DNA from 2 places in the Pseudomonas sp. MBLB4136 genome. Region 2 is predicted to be linked to the other one. Evidence: predicted binding sites of a transcription regulator. Region 2 holds the regulator's gene; the other holds the start of a gene.
What was found. The regulator LexA, encoded in region 2, represses DNA repair genes until DNA is damaged. The targets are predictions, from matches to a motif close to CTGTNTNNNNANACAG.
Positions count from the first base shown of each region.

Region 1 (8,923 bases), 770 kb from region 2:
GGGAAGCGCCTCAACCGCGACTCCCCTGCTGAATTGCTTGACGACCATAGAGCGTTGGAACCACCTGATCCCATCCCGAACTCAGTAGTGAAACGATGCATCGCCGATGGTAGTGTGGGGTTTCCCCATGTGAGAGTAGGTCATCGTCAAGCACCTATCCCAAACCCCCGACCCGCGTAAGCAGGTCGGGGGTTTGTCTTTGTGCGCAGGAAAAGTCCGTTGGGCTTCACTGGAAGTCGCGGCTGCGCACCGCCAGCCCGGCCAACAGCGGGGTCAGGTCCAGCAGGCGGCCGGCGATCACATGGCGGACGTCCGAGGCCTCTTCCAGATGGCCATCGACCTGCAGCAACTGCGCTTCCAGCAGCACGCGGCGCTGACGTTCTGCCAGGTCGCGCCAGACCACCACATTGATCATGCCGTGTTCGTCCTCCAGGGAGACAAAGGTCACGCCGGCGGCGGTTTGCGGACGCTGGCGACCGACCACCAGGCCGGCGACGCTGAGGCTACGGCCATGGCCGATAGCCCGTAGCTCTCGCGAGCTGCGACAGCGTCTGCGCTCCAGCTCGCCGCGCAGCAAGGACAGCGGGTGGGGCCCAAGGGTGGTGCCCAGCGTGGCGTAGTCGGCCTGCAGGTTTTCCCCTAGCGTCGGCTGGGGCAGGGGGACTGGCGCCTCGGCCTGGGCGGGCAGGTGGGCGAACAGGGGCGTCTGCTCCTCGATACCGGCGACTGACCAGCGAGCCCGGTGACGGTCGCCGGCCAGTCCCTGCAGGCCGCCGGCGTCGGCCAGTTGGGCGAGGGTGCGGGAGTCGAGCTCGGCGCGCCTGGCCAGGTCGTACGCATCCTCAAAGGGGGCTGCTGTTCTGGCCGCTTCGATACGCCGCCCAGCGGATTCGTGCAGGCCGCGGACCATGCGCAAGCCGAGGCGGATGGCCGCTTGGCCAGTGTCGGTCTCCAGGGTGCAATCCCAGTTGCTGCAACACACGTCCGCAGGGCGCGTCTCGATTCCGTGGCGGCGGGCGTCCTGCAGCAGCTGGTCGGGGCTGTAGAAGCCCATCGGCCAGCTGTTGATCAGGGCGCAGGTGAAGGCCGCCGGTTCGTGGCACTTGAGCCAGCAACTGGCGTAGGTCAGCAGGGCGAAGCTGGCGGCATGGGACTCGGGGAAACCATAGCTGCCGAAGCCCTTGATCTGCTCGAAGATGCGCGCGGCGAATTCGCCGCTATAGCCGCGGGCGAGCATGCCCTGGGTCAGACGCTGGCGATGTGGCTCGAGGCCGCCATGGCGTTTCCAGGCGGCCATGGCGCGACGCAGCTGGTCAGCTTCGCCCGGACTGTAGCCGGCCGCGACTATGGCCAGCTCCATGACCTGCTCCTGGAACAGCGGAACGCCGAGGGTACGCTCGAACACCTGGCGCAGTTCCTCCGAGGGATAGCTGACCGCTTCCTCGCCATTGCGCCGGCGCAGGTAGGGGTGGACCATGTCGCCCTGGATCGGCCCCGGGCGGACGATGGCGACTTCGATGACCAGATCGTAGAAGCACCTGGGCTTGAGTCGCGGCAACATGGCCATCTGCGCCCGCGACTCGATCTGGAACACGCCGATGGTGTCGGCGCGGCTGATCATCGCGTAGGTCTGCGGGTCTTCGGCCGGGATGCTGGCCAGGCTCAGGTCGCGGCCACGATAGCGGCGCAGCAGGTCGAAGGTGCGGCGCAGGGCGCTGAGCATGCCCAGGGCGAGGATGTCGACCTTGAGCAGGCCGAGCATGTCCAGGTCGTCCTTGTCCCACTGGATGATGGTGCGCTCGGCCATGGCTGCGTTTTCCACCGGTACCAGGCTGTGCAGGGGCTGCTCGGAGATGACGAAACCGCCCGGATGCTGGGACAGGTGGCGGGGGAAGCCGATCAGCTCGGCGCTGAGGGTCAGCACCCGGCGCAGCAGCGGACTGTCGGGATCGAAACCGGCCTCCAGCAGCTGCTCGGCCGGCGGCAGTCGGTCGCTCCAGCGTCCGCAGCAGGCGGCCAGGGCGTTGAGCTGGTCAGGTGGCAGGCCGAGGGCCTTGCCGACATCGCGCACGGCGCCGGCGCCATGGTAGGTGCTGACCACGGCGGTGAGCGCGGCACGCTCGCGGCCATAGCGCTGGAACACATACTGCAGCACTTCTTCCCGGCGCTCGTGCTCGAAGTCGACGTCGATGTCCGGCGGCTCGTTGCGCTCCCGGGAGATGAAGCGCTCGAACAGCATGTTCATCCGCGCCGGATCCAGTTCGGTGATGCCCAGGGCGTAGCACACCGCCGAGTTGGCCGCCGAACCGCGGCCCTGGCAGAGGATGTTCTGGCTGCGGGCGAAGCGCACGATGTCGTGCACCGTGAGGAAATAGCTCTCATAGCCCAGCTCGGCGATCAGCGCCAGTTCGCGCTCGATCAGCTGCCGGGCTTTCTGTGGCGCGCCCTGGGGCCAGCGCCAGGCCATGCCCTGCTCGGTCAGTTGGCGCAGCCAGGTGCTTGGCGTCTGGCCCTGGGGGACCAGTTCGCGCGGGTATTGGTAGTGCAGTTCGCTGAGGTCGAACCGACAGCGCCGGGCAATGCGCAAGGTCTCTTCCAGCAGTTGCGGGGGATAGAGCCCGGCCAGCGCCTGCGGGGCGCGCAGGTGGCGTTCGCCATTGGCGAACAGCCGCAAGCCGGCTTCGCCGACCGGCTGGTGCAGGCGGATCGCCGTCATGCAGTCCTGCAAGGCGCGGCGGCCACGGGCGTGCATGTGCACGTCGCCACTGGCGACCAGCGGCAATTCCAGTTCGGCGGCCAGGACCTGCAGGTCAGCCAGGCGCTGGCTGTCGTCCGCGCCACGGTGCAGCTCCACCGCCAGCCACAGGCGCTCGGCAAATACGCCGCGCAGCCAATGGCCCTCGCTGGTATCGCCAGGCGAACCGGGCAACCAGAGCGCCAGCAGACCCTCGGTTGGCTCGGCGAAGTCGTCGCGGAGCAGGCGATAGTGGCCCTTGGCCGCGCGCCGCCGGGCCTTGCTGATCAGCCGGCACAGGTTCTGGTAGCCGCCGAGGTTTTCCACCAGCAGGACCAACTTGGGCCCCTCCTCGATGCGCAGCTCGCTGCCGACGATCAGCGGCACGCTGCTGTCCTTGGCTGCCTGCCAGGCACGTACGATGCCGGCCAGGCTGCATTCGTCGGTGATGGCCAGGGCCCGGTAGCCCAGGCGGGCGGCGCGGCTGAAGAGTTCTCCGGCGCTGGAGGCGCCGCGCTGGAAGCTGAAGTTGGACAGGCAGTGCAGCTCGGCGTAGTCGACGCTCATGCGAACCACCCGTGCAGCCATAGCGGCCCCGCCGAGCCGACCGGGCGGTAGGCCCAGGCGCGCTGGCCCGAGCGAGTCTCGATCAGGTAATAGTCGCGGCGCATATCGTTACCGTCCCACCAGCCGGACTCGATGCGTTCCGGGCCGGCGAGCAGGCGCGGGGCCGCGTCGTCCAGGACCAGTGGCTCTGCGAGCAGCCAGCCGGGCCTGGGACCGGTCGCGCCGGGGACAGTCGTCGCGGCTGCGCTGTATGGCCGCCAGGCCTGTTCGGGGCGGTGATCGGCGTGCACGCCGAGGCCCTGCACCGCCGCGTCGCCCAGGCGCGCGCGCAGGCGTTCGCGCAGTTGCTCCCAGGCCAGCGTCTGTTGCGCACGTTCGTCGAACAGGTTGGCGTGCGCCGGGACGAAGTCCGGCAGGTCCCGGGCCTGCAGGCGCAGCGCCTCGACCGGGGCGGGCAGCTGCAGGCGTTCCAGGCGTTCGCGGGTCAGCTCGAACAACAGGGTTGCGTCGCGCTCGGCGCCGAGCAGGCCGACCGCCACCAGGCTGTCGGCGCGGGCCCGGTGTTCCAGGTGCAGGACGAAGCGCTGCACGCCGCTGTCGCGGCCGGCCAGGTAGGCGGCCAGATCGTGGATCAGGCGGCGCAGGGGAAACAGCAGGGCCTGGTGGGATTCGACGTCGAAGTTCAGCTCGATACGCTCATCGAAGTGGTCCGGCGGGCTGTAGTAGTCCAATGCCAATGGGCGCAGACCGAGCAGGGTGTCGAGGTGGAGCAGCACCTCGGCGGGGAAACGCCGGGCCAGGCCGTCGCGGGGCAGGACCAGGACCTGGCGCAGGGTGCGCAGGCCCATGCGGGCCAGGGCGCTGGCCACCTCGCGGGGCAGGCCGAGGTGCTCGATCGGCAGCTGTTCCAGCTGCTGGCGCAACGCGGCCGCATCGGCGATTGCCAGGCCGTCATGGACATTGGCCATCACCCTGGCTGCGGCCGGGTTCGGCGCCAGGGTGATGCGGTGGCGAAAGCCCAGGGCCTGCAGTTCGGCGCGCAGGCGCGCCTCGAAGCGCGGCCAGGGGCCGAACAGGGCGAGGCTGGATTCGACCTCCATGAGCAGCGCGCGCGGGTAGTGCAGGCTGATCTGGGAGCTGAAGCGATAGGCCCAGGCCGCCAGGAAGCGCTGGCAGCGCTCGATCTGCTGCGTGTCGTACTCGGCCGTGGCGAAATCGCGGCTCAGGGCCTGGGCGGCGTTCAGCGACTGGCCGGGACGCAGGCCGAGGGCGCGTGCGGCCGGATTGACCGCCTGCAGCACGCGCCGCTGCGCCGGCCCGCTGAGCAGCGCCAGGGGCGCAGCGGGATCGGCGCAGCGCCGCAGCACCGCATCCAGTGCCAGCTGCGGCAGCACTATGCAGGCCCAGCGCATGGCGGCTCACGCCCCGACGGCGAAGCACAGCGGCGTCGCCGGGGCCAGGCCGCCGCGACACTTGAGCACCCGGACCTGGCCCGGTCGGCCATCCAGGGCCAGGCGCAGGGCGGCCGGCGACGGGTTGTGCGCCTCGCGCAGCGGGCGGTAGGCGAACGCCAGGCTCTGGCCGTTTTCGGCGGCGACCTGCAGGCGCCGCAGGGCGCGGTCGTCGGCGCGCTCAGGCCAGCACAGCAGTGCTGCGCAGCTGCCCGAGCGCAGGCATTGTTCGGCCGCCCACAGGGCATCGCGGCCGCTCGCCTGGATTACCTCGAGGCGGCGCAGGTCGAGTCCGGCGGCCTGCCAGGCCGGGGCGTAGGGCACGAAGGGCGGCGCGACCAGGATCACCCGTTCGGCTGCCCGGGTCAGGCGCGCCAGGGTCGGCCACAGCAGGTGCAGTTCGCCGAGGCCAGGTCCGGGCATGAGGATCTCGGAGAGCGCCGACGCCGGCCAGCCACCCGTGGGCAGGGCGGCATCCAGCGCGGCATGGCCGCTCGGCTGTCGGCCGGCCGTCCGCGCGGCCGGCCGGCCACGCCACACCCGGCGCTCGTCGAGCAACCTGTCGAGGCTGACCACGGCGCTCATCGGCGTGGGCCTCGGCCGGCCCGGGTGAGGGCGCTGGAACAGGCTCGCGGTTCAATGACTGGTGTGTGGCGGGTAATGAGGCGCATGGGGAGGACTGCCGGAGGAGTTGTTGCCCCGGAGTGAGGCTTGCCGGTTAACTGTATATAAACACAGTAGTCTATCGGCGGGGTGACCGGCAAGCGCCCGGGCCTGGCAGCAGACGGGTGGACCAGGCCCGCTCGTCCTGGGCAAGGCTCCCGCGACCGTCGCTTCGCACTTCACCTGCTGGCGGTCGCGCTCGGCTAGAATAGGCGCACTTTTGCGAGAACCCGTTTATGTCCGATTCGGCCGACCTTCAGCCTTTGCCGGCGCTTGCCGTCGAGCAATTGATCGCCTGCCACGAATGCGACCTGCTGATGCGCAAGCCGGATACCGGTTATGACGAGCGGGTCGAGTGCCCGCGCTGCGGCTTCGAGCTGTATACCCATCGGCATCAGGTGGTGCGCCGCAGCCTGGCGCTGGTGATCACCGCCTTGTTGCTCTATGTGCCGGCCAACTTCCTGCCGATCATGCACCTCAACCTGCTCGGGCAGAGCAGCGAGGACACGGTGTGGAGCGGGGTGCTCGGGCTGTACGAGAGCGGCATGCAGGGCATCGCCGCGGTGGTGTTCCTTTGCAGCATGGCGGTGCCATTGCTCAAGCTGTTGTGCCAACTGGCGGTGCTGCTGAGCATCCGCCTGGACCTGGGGCGCAGCTACGGCCTGCTGCTGTACCGCATCTATCACCACCTGCGCGAGTGGGGCATGCTCGAGGTGTACCTGATGGGCATCCTGGTGGCCATGGTCAAGCTGGCCGACCTGGCCGAACTCAGCCTCGGCGTCGGGCTGTTCTGTTTCGTCGCGTTGTTGCTGATCCAGGTCTGGCTCGAGGTGAGCATGGCGCCGCACCAGATCTGGCAGGCGCTGTCGGGGGAGGACGTGCATGCGGGCGATTGATGCGGGGCTGCTGGTCTGCCACGAGTGCCACCTGCTCAACCCCGTGCAGGCCGGAGTCGCCCACCAGCACTGCGAGCGCTGCGGCGGCCTGCTGCACGCGCGGCGGCCGAACAGCCTGGCGCGCACCTGGGCGCTGCTGCTGACCGCGGCGATCCTCTATATCCCGGCCAACCTGCTGCCGATCATGACGGTCAACTCGCTGGGCAAGGGCCAGTCGGACACCATCATGTCCGGGGTGATCGAGCTGGTGCACCTGGGCATGCTGCCGATCGCCGCGGTGGTTTTCATCGCCAGCATCCTGGTGCCGACCTTCAAGCTGGTCGGCATCGCCCTGCTGCTGTATTCGGTGCAGCGCCACCAGCCGATGTCGCCGCGCCAGCGCATCTTCATGTTCCGCTTCATCGAGTGGATCGGCCGCTGGTCGATGCTCGACATCTTCGTCATCGCCATCCTGGTGGCGCTGGTCCGGTTCGGCAACCTGGCCAGCATCGAACCGGGGATGGGCGCGGTGGCCTTCGCCAGCGTGGTGATCCTGACCATGCTCGCCGCCCTGACCTTTGACCCACGCCTGATCTGGGATAACACGGAGTCGCAACACGACCATGAATGATCTGCCTCTGGCCAAAACCCGCCCGGCCTCCAATTGGTCGGCCATCTGGGTGCTGCCCATCCTCGCCCTGCTGATCGGCGGCTGGCTGGGCTGGCGCGCCTACAGCCAGGCGGGGATCGAGATCGAGGTGTTCTTCGACAGTGGCGCCGGCATCCAGGCCGGCAAGACCGAGGTCATCTACAAGGGCATGCCGATCGGCAAGGTCAAGGCCCTGGCCCTGGACGACAGTGGCGAGCAGCGCGGGGTGATCGCCAGCATCGAAATGAACCAGGAACTGGACGAGCAGCTGCGCGAAAACACCCGCTTCTGGCTGGTCAAGCCCAGCGTCAGCCTGGCCGGGATCACCGGCCTGGAAACCCTGGTGTCGGGCAACTACATCGCCGTCAGCCCGGGCGACGGGGAGCCGGCGAGGAAATTCCAGGCGCTGCCAGAGGCGCCGCCCTTGGCGGATGACCAGCCCGGCCTGCACCTGACCCTGAAGGCCGAGCGCCTGGGTTCCCTGAGCCGTGACAGCCCGGTCTTCTACAAGCAGATCCAGGTCGGCCGGGTGAAGAGCTACGAACTGGCCAGCGACCAGAGCACCATCGAGGTGAAGATCTTCATCGAGCCGACCTACGCCAGCCTGGTGCGCAAGCACACGCGTTTCTGGAACGCCAGCGGCATCAGCATCAACGCGGGGTTGTCGGGCTTCAAGTTGCGCAGCGAGTCCCTGGCCAGCATCGTCGCCGGCGGTATCGCCTTCGCCACGCCGGAGCACCGCAAGGACAGCCCGCCGACCGACCCGGTCTTCCCCTTCCGCCTCTACGAGGACTTCGACGCGGCCCAGGCCGGCATCCGGGTGCAGGTCAGGTTCAGCGACTTCGAAGGCCTGGAGGCCGGGCGCACGCCGGTGCTGTACAACGGCATCCAGGCCGGCAGCCTGAAGAGCCTCAAGGTCAGCGACGACCTGGCCTCGGCCACTGCCGAGCTGACCCTCGATCCGCGCACCGAGGACTATCTGGTCGAGGGTGCCGAGTTCTGGGTGGTCAAGCCGTCCATCTCGCTGGCCGGCATCACCGGCCTGGAAGCCCTGGTCAAGGGCAACTACATCGCCGTGCGCCCCGGCGAGAAGGGCGCCCCGGCCAAGCGCGAGTTCGAGGCACGGCCCAAGGCGCCGCCGCTGGACCTGGCCGCGCCGGGCCTGCATCTGGTGCTGCTGAGCGACAGTCGCGGTTCCCTGGAGGTCGGCAATCCGATCCTCTATCGCCAGGTCAAGGTCGGCTCGGTGCAGAGCGTGCAGCTGGCCCGCAACGACCAGCAGGTGGCCTTCGGCGTGCACATCGAGCCGGAGTACGCCCACTTGGTCAACAGCAGCACGCGCTTCTGGAACGCCAGCGGTATCACCCTCAAGGGTGGACTGTCCGGTATCGAGGTCAAGAGCGAGTCGCTGCAGACCCTGCTGGCCGGCGGCATCGCCTTCGAGACCCGCGACCCGCAGGCGCCGGTGGTGACCAAGCGGGTGCAGCGCTTCGCCCTGTACGACAGTCGCGACAGCGCGCTGCAGAACGGCGTGGCGATCAGCGTCCGCCTGGAGCGTGGCGACGGCCTGGGGCCGGGCACGGCCATTCGCTACCGTGGCCTGGACGTCGGCAAGGTCGAGCGCATCGAGCTCAGTGACGACCTGCAGAGCGTCATGTTGCACGGGCGGATCACCCTGGCGGCCGAGCGCATCGCCCGCGCCGGTTCGCAGTTCTGGGTGGTCAAACCGGAGCTGAGCCTGAGCCGGGTGACCAACCTCGACACCCTGGTCGGCGGCCAGTATCTGGAGGTGCTGCCGGCCGAGCGCGCTGGGCCCCAGCAGACCGCGTTCGTCGCCCTGGCGGCGCCGCCGAACCAGGCGCTGCGCGAAGCCGGGCTGCACCTGGTGCTCAGCGCCGCCAGCCGCAACTCGCTGAAGCCCGGCGAGCCGGTGACCTACCGCGAGGTGCCGGTGGGCAAGATAACCGGCGTCGAGCTGAGCCCC
Region 1 covers NZ_CP196713.1:765,051-773,973, forward strand. The annotation lists rRNA gene rrf (5S ribosomal RNA) at 37-152, shown strand; gene ACSX1D_RS03335 (error-prone DNA polymerase) at 227-3,322, opposite strand; gene ACSX1D_RS03340 (Y-family DNA polymerase) at 3,298-4,713, opposite strand; gene imuA (translesion DNA synthesis-associated protein ImuA) at 4,720-5,337, opposite strand; gene ACSX1D_RS03350 (paraquat-inducible protein A) at 5,652-6,311, shown strand; gene ACSX1D_RS03355 (paraquat-inducible protein A) at 6,298-6,921, shown strand; gene ACSX1D_RS03360 (MlaD family protein) at 6,914-8,923, shown strand, end outside.
Region 1: a site for LexA is predicted at 5,475-5,490, ahead of imuA (translesion DNA synthesis-associated protein ImuA). Genes of this name have one in related genera too.

Region 2 (8,923 bases):
GCTGACCTTGATCAAGCTGATCCAGAGCCAGCCCAATCGTTACAAGTTCGAAGGTGCCACCCTGTTCAAGTTCCAGGTGCCGATGGAGCGCCCGGAGCAACGATTCAATACCCTGGAAGCGCTCTTCGAGCGCCTGATCCCCGCCGCTTAAGGACTCAACCATGCGCGCATTCCGCACCCTGGCCCTGCTGCCGCTCACCCTGCTCATGCTGCTCGCCACGCCGGCTGTCGCCGACGGCCTTTTTCAGGTCGAGGTCATCGTCTTCCGCCAGGCCGGCGAGCCGGTCCCGGCCAGCCAGCCGGCGCCGGACGACTGGGCCCAGGGCGCTCCCTCCATTGACCTGGGCAGCGAGCGCGGCACCGCGCTGAACAGCGAAGCCGCCAAGCTCACCGCCGCCAACGGCTACCAGGTGCTGCTGCACAAGGCCTGGTCGCAGAGCCTGTCCGGCTCCCCCAGCCGCGTGGCACTGAGCAGCGGCGGCGAGCAGTTCGGTCACTTTCCCGTGGAGGGCACCCTGAGTCTCAGGCTGGCGCGCTTCATCGACGTCGAGGCCGACCTCTGGGTCAACCAGTTCGACGCCAGCGGCCTGCTGCAGGGCAGCGAGCGCCTCAAGCAGGACAGCCGCCTGAAGAGCGGTGAACTGACCTACCTGGACCATGGCAGCCTGGGGCTGCTGATTCGCGTCAAGCCGCTGTAACTCGATACCACGAAAAAGGGCCGCGCGATGCGGCCCTTATTTCATCCAGTCGCCGGTTTACCCGGCCAGCACGCGCGCCAGCACCGCCTTGACCTGGCCCATCCCCTCATCCAGCGCACGCTCGATCTCCGCCATGGTGATCAAGGCCGTGGACTTGCCGGCCGCCGGGTTGACCACCAGCGACAGACAGGCATAGGGCAGCGACAGCTCACGCGCCAGCACCGCTTCGGGCATCCCGGTCATGCCGACGATATCGCAGCCGTCGCGCTCCAGCCGGGCGATCTCCGCCACCGTCTCCAGTCGCGGCCCCTGGGTACAGCCATAGACGCCATGGCCGCTGAAGGCGCAGCCTTCGGCCGCCAGGGCGGCACACAGCTTGTCGCGCAACGCCCCGTCGTAGGGGTGGCTGAAATCGACATGGGTGACATGTTCCAGCTCGCCTTCGTAGAAGGTGTGCGCGCGCCCCGAGGTGTAGTCGATGATCTGGTGCGGCACGCAGAAATGCCCGGTGCCCATGGCCGCATGGATGCCGCCCACGGCGTTCACCGCGATGACTGCCTGGGCGCCGGCCTCTTTCAGCGCCCAGAGATTGGCGCGGTAGTTCACCTGATGCGGCGGAATACGGTGCGGGTGGCCATGCCGCGCGAGGAACAGCACCTCGCGCCCGGCGTAGTCGCCGCGCAGCACCGGCGCCGAAGGCGGACCGTAGGGCGATTCGAGATTCAAGGCCGAATTGATGGTCAGGCCCTCCAGCTGGGTCAGGCCGGTACCACCGATAATGGCGTAAACAGTCATCAAACGTTCCTCAATCAATCAGTTGGGCGGCGCGCAGGGCAGTCATGGCGTGCAGCCAACGCGGATCCTGTCGATACTCGACGCCTGGAAAAGCCCGACGGCGCATCTTGGCTAAGCCAGCCGGCACACTGACCTTGAGGCACTGCAAGGCACTCAGGGCCAACTCCGCCGCCGCACGATCATTGCACACCAGGCCCATGTCACAACCCGCCGTGAGGGCCGCCTCGATGCGCCCGGCGGCGTCGCCGGCCACATGAGCGCCGGCCATGGACAGGTCATCGCTGAAGATCACCCCGGTGAACCCCAGCTCGCCGCGCAGGATTTCCTGCAGCCAACGGCGCGAGAAACCCGCGGGCTGACTGTCGACCTGGGAATAGATGACGTGGGCCGGCATCACCGCGGCCAGCTCACCGCTGAGCCGCACAAACGGCTGCAGGTCGCTGGCGCGAATCTGTTCCAAGCTGCGCTCGTCCACCGGTATGGCCACATGGGAGTCGGCCTCGGCCCAGCCATGGCCGGGAAAATGCTTGCCGGTGGCCGCCATCCCTGCCGCGCCCATGCCTCGAATGAAGGCCCCGGCCAGCACCGCTGCCCGCTGCGCATCGCCCTCGAAGGCGCGACTGCCGACCACCGCGCTGCGCTGGTGGTCGAGGTCCAGCACCGGAGCGAAACTCAGGTCCAAACCGGCCGCCAACACCTCGGTGGCCATGATCCAGCCGCAGTACTCGGCCAGCGCCTCGGCATTCTGATTGTCCGCCACCGCGCGCATGGCCGGCAGGCGCACGAAACCATTGCGCAGACGCTGCACACGGCCACCTTCCTGATCCACGGCCAGCAGCAGTTCGGGGCGCACGGCGCGAATCGCCGCGCACAGCTCGCGCACCTGCCGCGGGTCCTCGATATTGCGTGCGAACAGAATCAACCCACCCACCTCCGGCTGCCTCAGCAACCGGCGGTCCTCGGCGGTCAGCCAGGTACCGTCGATATCCAGCATCAGCGAACCTTGCATGCTTGAACTCACTCGAAATCCTTAATTGAGGGGCATCGCTGCCCAGCCCGGGCAGGACGCTTCTTCGATGCGCACTGCGCACTTCAGGGGAACACGGGGGAACAGGGCGATCAGATCTTCATTGCGCAGGCGTATGCAGCCATGGGAGCGCGGCTCCCCCATCGGCTCGGTGTCCGGGGTACCGTGCAGGTAGATGTAGCGGCGAAAGGTGTCCACGTTGCCGAGCCGGTTGCGTCCCGGCTCGCAGCCGCTAAGCCAGAGAATCCGCGAAAGGATCCAGTCCCGCTCGGGAAACTGCGTGGCCAGTTCGGCAGACCACTGCTCGCCGGTCCAGCGCCGCCCGCGCAGCACCGCGCCAACCGGCAGCCCCTCACCGATCTTCGCCCGCACTCGATGCAAGCCCCGCGGCGTACAGCCGGAGCCATTGAGCTCACCGGGACCATTGAGCGCCGTGGAAACCGGCAGGCGCAGCAGCAACTGCCCGTCGACGAAGCCGTACAGGCACTGATCAGCAAGCGAAATATGCAGAAGGTCGAGATCGCGCATGGGCGGCTAGCTTAGCGGATCATGCCCGCCAAGCCCACCCGCTCACCGTTACACCTTGGCGGAGACGACCGGGCTCTTGACGCGCGCCCTGTGCTGGGCAGCCGCCAGCGCTTCATCGGCCAGACCGGACTCCGCCCGCATGCCCGCCGCCAGAAACGGCACCATCAGGCGCATCACCTGCTCAATCGAGGTATTGACCCCGAAATCGGTCTCGGCCATGGCCCGCAGGGCCTTGATCCCGGACATGCTGAACGCCGCGGCACCCAACATGAAGTGCACTCGCCAGAACAGCTCCAGCGGCGGAATACGTGGCGCCGCCTCATGCACCAGCAGCATGTAGCGCCGGAAAACCTTGCCGTAGACCTCTTCCAAGTACTTGCGCAGGTGGCCCTGGCTCTGACTGAAGGCCAAGCCCAGCAGGCGCATGAAGATCGACAGGTCGTTGCCACTGCGCGGCTTCACCGCCAGGGCCTGCTCGACCAGTAACTCGAGCAGTTCCTCGAGACTGGCCTTGCCCTCAGGCTTGGCCTGGCGGCGGTCGAGCTCACGCTCGAGACTGGCGCAGAACGGCCCGAGAAAGCGCGAGAAGACCGCCTGGATCAGCGCCTTCTTCGAACCGAAATGGTAATTCACCGCTGCCAGGTTGACCCCGGCCTTGCTGGTGATCAACCGCAGGGAAGTCTCGGCGAACCCCTTCTCCGCGAACAGCTGCTCCGCAGCATCGAGGATGCGTTCAACGGTTTCCGATTGAGCCATGACCTTTACACCTGACAAACACTTGTTTGAAACATACGTTTCAGCCCTGCTTCTTGTCAAGCCGCGTCAGACGTCTTTCGGCTGACCAGTCACAATTTCACAGTTGTGAGCGAGCGCAGCAGAGCAAGACGCGCGCAAAGCCGGCCAAGTAACACGCAGCCACCAACAAAGTGCAAGGGGAAAACCGGCCAGGACGCAGCAAAAGGTGGATTGCCAAGCAGCCTTCACTGTATATAATCCCAGTCACTGTATATAAAAACAGAGCCCAACCATGCTTAAGCTCACGCCGCGTCAAACAGAGATTCTCGCCTTCATCAAGCAGTGCCTGGAAGATAACGGCTACCCACCGACACGGGCTGAGATCGCCCAAGCGCTTGGCTTCAAGTCACCCAATGCAGCTGAAGAACACTTGAAGGCCCTGGCCCGCAAGGGTGCCATTGAGATGACTCCAGGTGCCTCTCGCGGCATTCGCATTCCCGGCTTCGAACCGAGCAACGAGGAAGAAGGCCTGCCGGTTATCGGCCGCGTAGCTGCCGGCGCGCCAGTTCTGGCGCAGCAGCACGTGGAAGAATCCTGCCGTATCAACCCGGAGTTCTTCCACCCTCGCGCCGACTACCTGTTGCGCGTGCGCGGCATGAGTATGAAGGACATCGGCATCTTCGATGGCGACCTGCTTGCCGTGCACACCACCCGGGAAGCGCACAACGGGCAAGTGGTGGTGGCCCGCATCGATGACGAGGTAACGGTCAAACGCTTCAAGCGTGACGGCAACAAGGTCTGGCTGCTCGCCGAGAATCCAGAGTTCGCGCCAATCGAGGTGAACCTGGAAGAACAGGATCTGGTTATCGAAGGCCTGAGCGTCGGCGTCATTCGCCGATAAAGGAGGATCTATGCAGTCCCCGCAGCCGCTGAACCGCACGCAACTGCCGCTGTTCGATGCATTCCTGGCCTCGCCAGCACCCGCGCTCATGGCCGAAGCCGCACAGTCGCCCTGGCTGGATGAGCCAGAGGCGTTCAGCGAGCTGTCTCTGCGCGGCGCTGCCGGGCACTGCCTGAGTTTGCTCGCGCCTATCCTCCGCGAGCTGAGCGAAACCAGTGACGCGCGCTGGCTAACCCTGATTGCGCCGCCGGCATCGCTGACCGCCAACTGGTTACGCGATGCGGGCCTGAACCGCGAACGCATCCTGCTGCTGCAGCCGGGCGAGCGGCAGAGCCCCCTGCAATTGGCCGAGGAAGCATTGAGGCTGGGACGCAGTCATACCGTAATCAGCTGGTTGCACCCACTCGGGCACGCCGCTCGGCAACGCTTGGAACAAGCCGCACGCCAGGGACAGGCGCAGAGCCTGAATATCAGCCTGGGTTAGGCCAGCGAAGTGGCGCGCAAACCGCGCATGGGGCATGCCGGTCAAGAAGGGATTGAAGAGACCAACGGAACCAACCTGACGGTCGACATTTGCGTCGACCCGGCGCTACCCGCTCAATGCAGGACGCGCGCCTGCTCCTCATGCTGAAAGTCGCCCTCGGCCAGCCGCCCAGCCATCTGCACGCCGACGTTCAGCATGGCCTTGGCGACTTCGATATGCTGGCCTTGCAGGAAGGCCTTGGCATCGGAAGAGAAATCCAGCACCACCAGCGCCTCCTCATCCTCAGCGCGACGCAGGGCTATGCGCCCATCGGGCAACTCGACAATTTCCAGGAAGGATGTAGGCATTGGTTCGACTCTCCACGAAAGGCCGTCATTGTAACAGCCGACCAGGCTTCACCCTAGCCCGCCCATCCCGAGCCGATTCACCACTCGGTGAGCGACTCGCGAAAACGCTGCGCCAGCGCCTTTAGCTGCTGCCGCCACGCCTCCAAGGTCTCCCGCGACAAGGGTGCCACCTCCTGATCCAGGCTGACCGCCTCGATCAAGGGCGTGAGTACGTCGGCCTTGGCCTTCCTTTCCTCCCGGGGCGGCAGAAACAGCTCGGCATAGGCCTGCAACAGCTGCGCCAGCCAGGTCTCCGGCTTCTGCGCAAGCTCCACCAGCTCGGCCAACTCGGGACTCGGTGCCGCCTCCAGCGACGCCCTGCTCAACAATTGCTCGGCGCGCGGCGCGTCGCGTTCCGGCAAGCGGTAGTAGCCGGCTATTTCATGGCATAACCCGAGCAGCGCCCCGTACAGGTGAAACAGGGCGGCCTCGCGCTCGGCCTGGATCAGGCCCTGGGCGTTCATCGCCCGCCCCTCTTCCGCCTTGCGCCAGGACTCCAGCGCCAGGCCGGCATAGAAAATCTTCTGATTGGTGCGGGTATAGAGTTCATTGGCCATGGCAGCACCCTCCTCTGCGGATCAAATCACTATACGCGCGCCCGTTCAGGACGGGCGCGCGATCTGCGGGGTTAGCGCTTGTCTTCGACCTTCCACTTGCCGCCATCATAGAACGCCCGCCAGCCGCTGGGCTTGCCCTCGACCTCGGACTGCACGTACTGCTCCTTGGTCTTGCGACTGTAGCGAATCACCGCCGGGCGGCCCTCGGGGTCCTTGGCGGGGGCCTCGAGGAGGAAGTGATACTTGGGATCGATCTCGTCCTTGTGCGGCAGCAGCTCCAGCACCAATGGCGCGCGGGTCTCGCGGTTCTTCGGGAACTGGCTGGCGGCGAGGAACAGGCCGGATGCGCCGTCACGCAACACGTAGGTGTCGTTGACCTTTTCGCACTTGAGCTCCGGCATCTTCACCGCGTCCATCTTCGGCGGCGCCGGCTCACCGCTCTTGAGCAGCTTGCGGGTGTTCTTGCACTCGCTGTTGGTACAGCCGAAGAACTTGCCGAAACGGCCGGTCTTGAGTTGCATCTGGCTGCCGCACTTGTCGCACTCCAGGCTCGGCCCCTCGTAACCCTTGATGCGGTATTGGCCCTGCTCGACCTCATAGCCGGAGCAGTCCGGGTTGTTGCCGCACACATGCAGCTTGCGTGTCTCGTCCAGCAGGTAGGCATCCATGGCGGTACCGCATTTCTGACAGCGGTGCTTGCCCAGCAATACCAGAGACTCCGACTCGCCCTCGTCGTCCGCGGCGATCTCGTCCCCCGGGATCAGGTTGATGGTCGACTTGCAGCGCTCCTTCGGCGGCAGGCTGTAGCCGGAGCAACCGAGGAACACCCCGGTGGAGGCTGTACGAATCATCATCGGCCGGCCGCATTCGCGGCAGGCGATGTCGGTCGGCGTCGGCAGGTTGGCGCGCATGCCGTTCTCGCCGGCCTCGGCCACCTCGAGCTTGCCCTTGAAGTCGCCATAGAATTCGTCGAGCAGGTGCTTCCACTCGCGCTCGCCCTGGGCGACATCGTCCAGGTGCTCCTCCATGCCGGCGGTAAAGCCGTAGTCCATCAGGTTGGCGAAGCTCTCGGACAGGCGCTCGGTAACGATCTCGCCCATCTTCTCGGAATAGAAACGGCGGTTATGCAGGGCGACGTAGCCGCGGTCCTGAATGGTCGAGATGATCGCCGCATAGGTCGAAGGCCGACCGATCCCGCGCTTCTCCATCTCCTTGACCAGGCTGGCCTCGGAGTAGCGCGGCGGCGGCTTGGTGAAATGCTGGCTGGGGTCGAGCTTGAGCAAATTGAGCACTTCGCCTTCGCTCATCTCCGGCAGCACGTCGTCATCACCCGGCTTGCTTTGCTGCGGCAACGCGCGGGTATAGCCGTCGAACTTGAGGATACGGCCCTTGGCACGCAGCTCGAACTGGGCCGCGGTCACGGTGACCGTGGTCGACAGGTACTCGGCCGGCGGCATCTGGCAGGCGACGAACTGACGCCAGATCAGCTCATAGAGACGCTCGGCGTCGCGCTCCATACCGGACAACTGGGTCGGTTTGAGGTTGACGTCGGAGGGGCGAATCGCCTCGTGAGCCTCTTGGGCGCCTTCCTTGCTGCTGTAGACGTTGGCCTTGGCCGGCAGGTACTTCTGCCCGTACTCATTCTCGATGAAGTCACGCACCATGCTCACGGCATCCGCCGAGAGGTTGGTCGAGTCGGTACGCATGTAGGTGATATAGCCGGCCTCATAGAGACGCTGGGCCATCATCATGGTCTTCTTCACCCCGAAGCCCAGGCGGTTGCTAGCGGCCTGCTGCAGAGTGGAGGTAATGAAGGGCGCCGATGGCTTGCTGCTGGTGGGCTTGTCTTCGCGCTTGGCGATGCTGTAACTGGAGGCTTTCAGCGTCGCCAGGGCGGCCATGGCCTGCGCTTCGTTCAGCGGCTTGAAGGCGGAGCCGTTCTCGCGGGCCACCTCGAAGCGCACGGTGGCGCCCTTGCCGGTGCCGAGGTCGGCGTGCACTTCCCAGTACTCTTCCGGGACAAAGGCACGGATCTCCTTCTCCCGCTCGACCACCAGCTTCACCGCCACCGACTGCACACGGCCGGCGGACAGGCCACGAGCGATCTTCGCCCACAGCAGCGGCGAGACCATATAGCCGACCACGCGATCGAGAAAGCGCCGCGCCTGCTGGGCATTGACCCGATTGATGTCGAGCTCGCCCGGCTGGGAAAACGCTTCCTGAATCGCCTTCTTAGTGATCTCGTTGAACACCACGCGCTTGTAGCGGCTGTCATCGCCGCCGATGGACTCGCGCAGGTGCCAGGCGATGGCTTCCCCCTCGCGATCCAAGTCGGTCGCGAGGTAGATGGTGTCGGCTTCCTTGGCCAGGCGCCGCAGTTCTTCGACGACCTTCTCCTTGCCCGGCAGAATCTCGTACTTGGCTTTCCAGCCCTGTTCGGGGTCGACCCCCATGCGCGCGAACAGCTGGCGCTTGGCCTTCTCCTTGGGCGACAGGGCCGGCACCTCGCCGGCCGCTGCCTTGCCACGTTTGGCCGGCTCTTTGGCGGCACTCGCCGAGCCACTGGTAGGCAGGTCACGGATGTGGCCGATGCTCGACTTCACCACGTACTGGCTACCCAAGTACTTGTTGATGGTCTTGGCCTTGGCCGGGGATTCCACGATGACCAGCGATTTACCCATGGATCAGAAAATTCCTGAATTCTTAATATTGAAGGGCGGCAGGCGCCCGACGCGGCACCGCTATATATAGTGGCGCTAAAGGTGAGGTCAAGCGCAGGCGTGCCGCGAGATTGGCTCAGACCACGCCGATT
Region 2 covers NZ_CP196713.1:1,538,516-1,547,438, reverse strand. The annotation lists gene mfd (transcription-repair coupling factor) at 1-151, shown strand, start outside; gene ACSX1D_RS07065 (CsiV family protein) at 162-698, shown strand; gene ACSX1D_RS07060 (S-methyl-5'-thioinosine phosphorylase) at 756-1,493, opposite strand; gene nagZ (beta-N-acetylhexosaminidase) at 1,504-2,502, opposite strand; gene ACSX1D_RS07050 (L,D-transpeptidase family protein) at 2,524-3,048, opposite strand; gene ACSX1D_RS07045 (TetR family transcriptional regulator) at 3,097-3,804, opposite strand; gene lexA (transcriptional repressor LexA) at 4,076-4,684, shown strand; gene sulA (SOS-induced cell division inhibitor SulA) at 4,695-5,168, shown strand; gene ACSX1D_RS07030 (hypothetical protein) at 5,282-5,515, opposite strand; gene ACSX1D_RS07025 (DUF6586 family protein) at 5,593-6,111, opposite strand; gene topA (type I DNA topoisomerase) at 6,183-8,792, opposite strand; gene ACSX1D_RS07015 (DUF1653 domain-containing protein) at 8,908-8,923, opposite strand, start outside.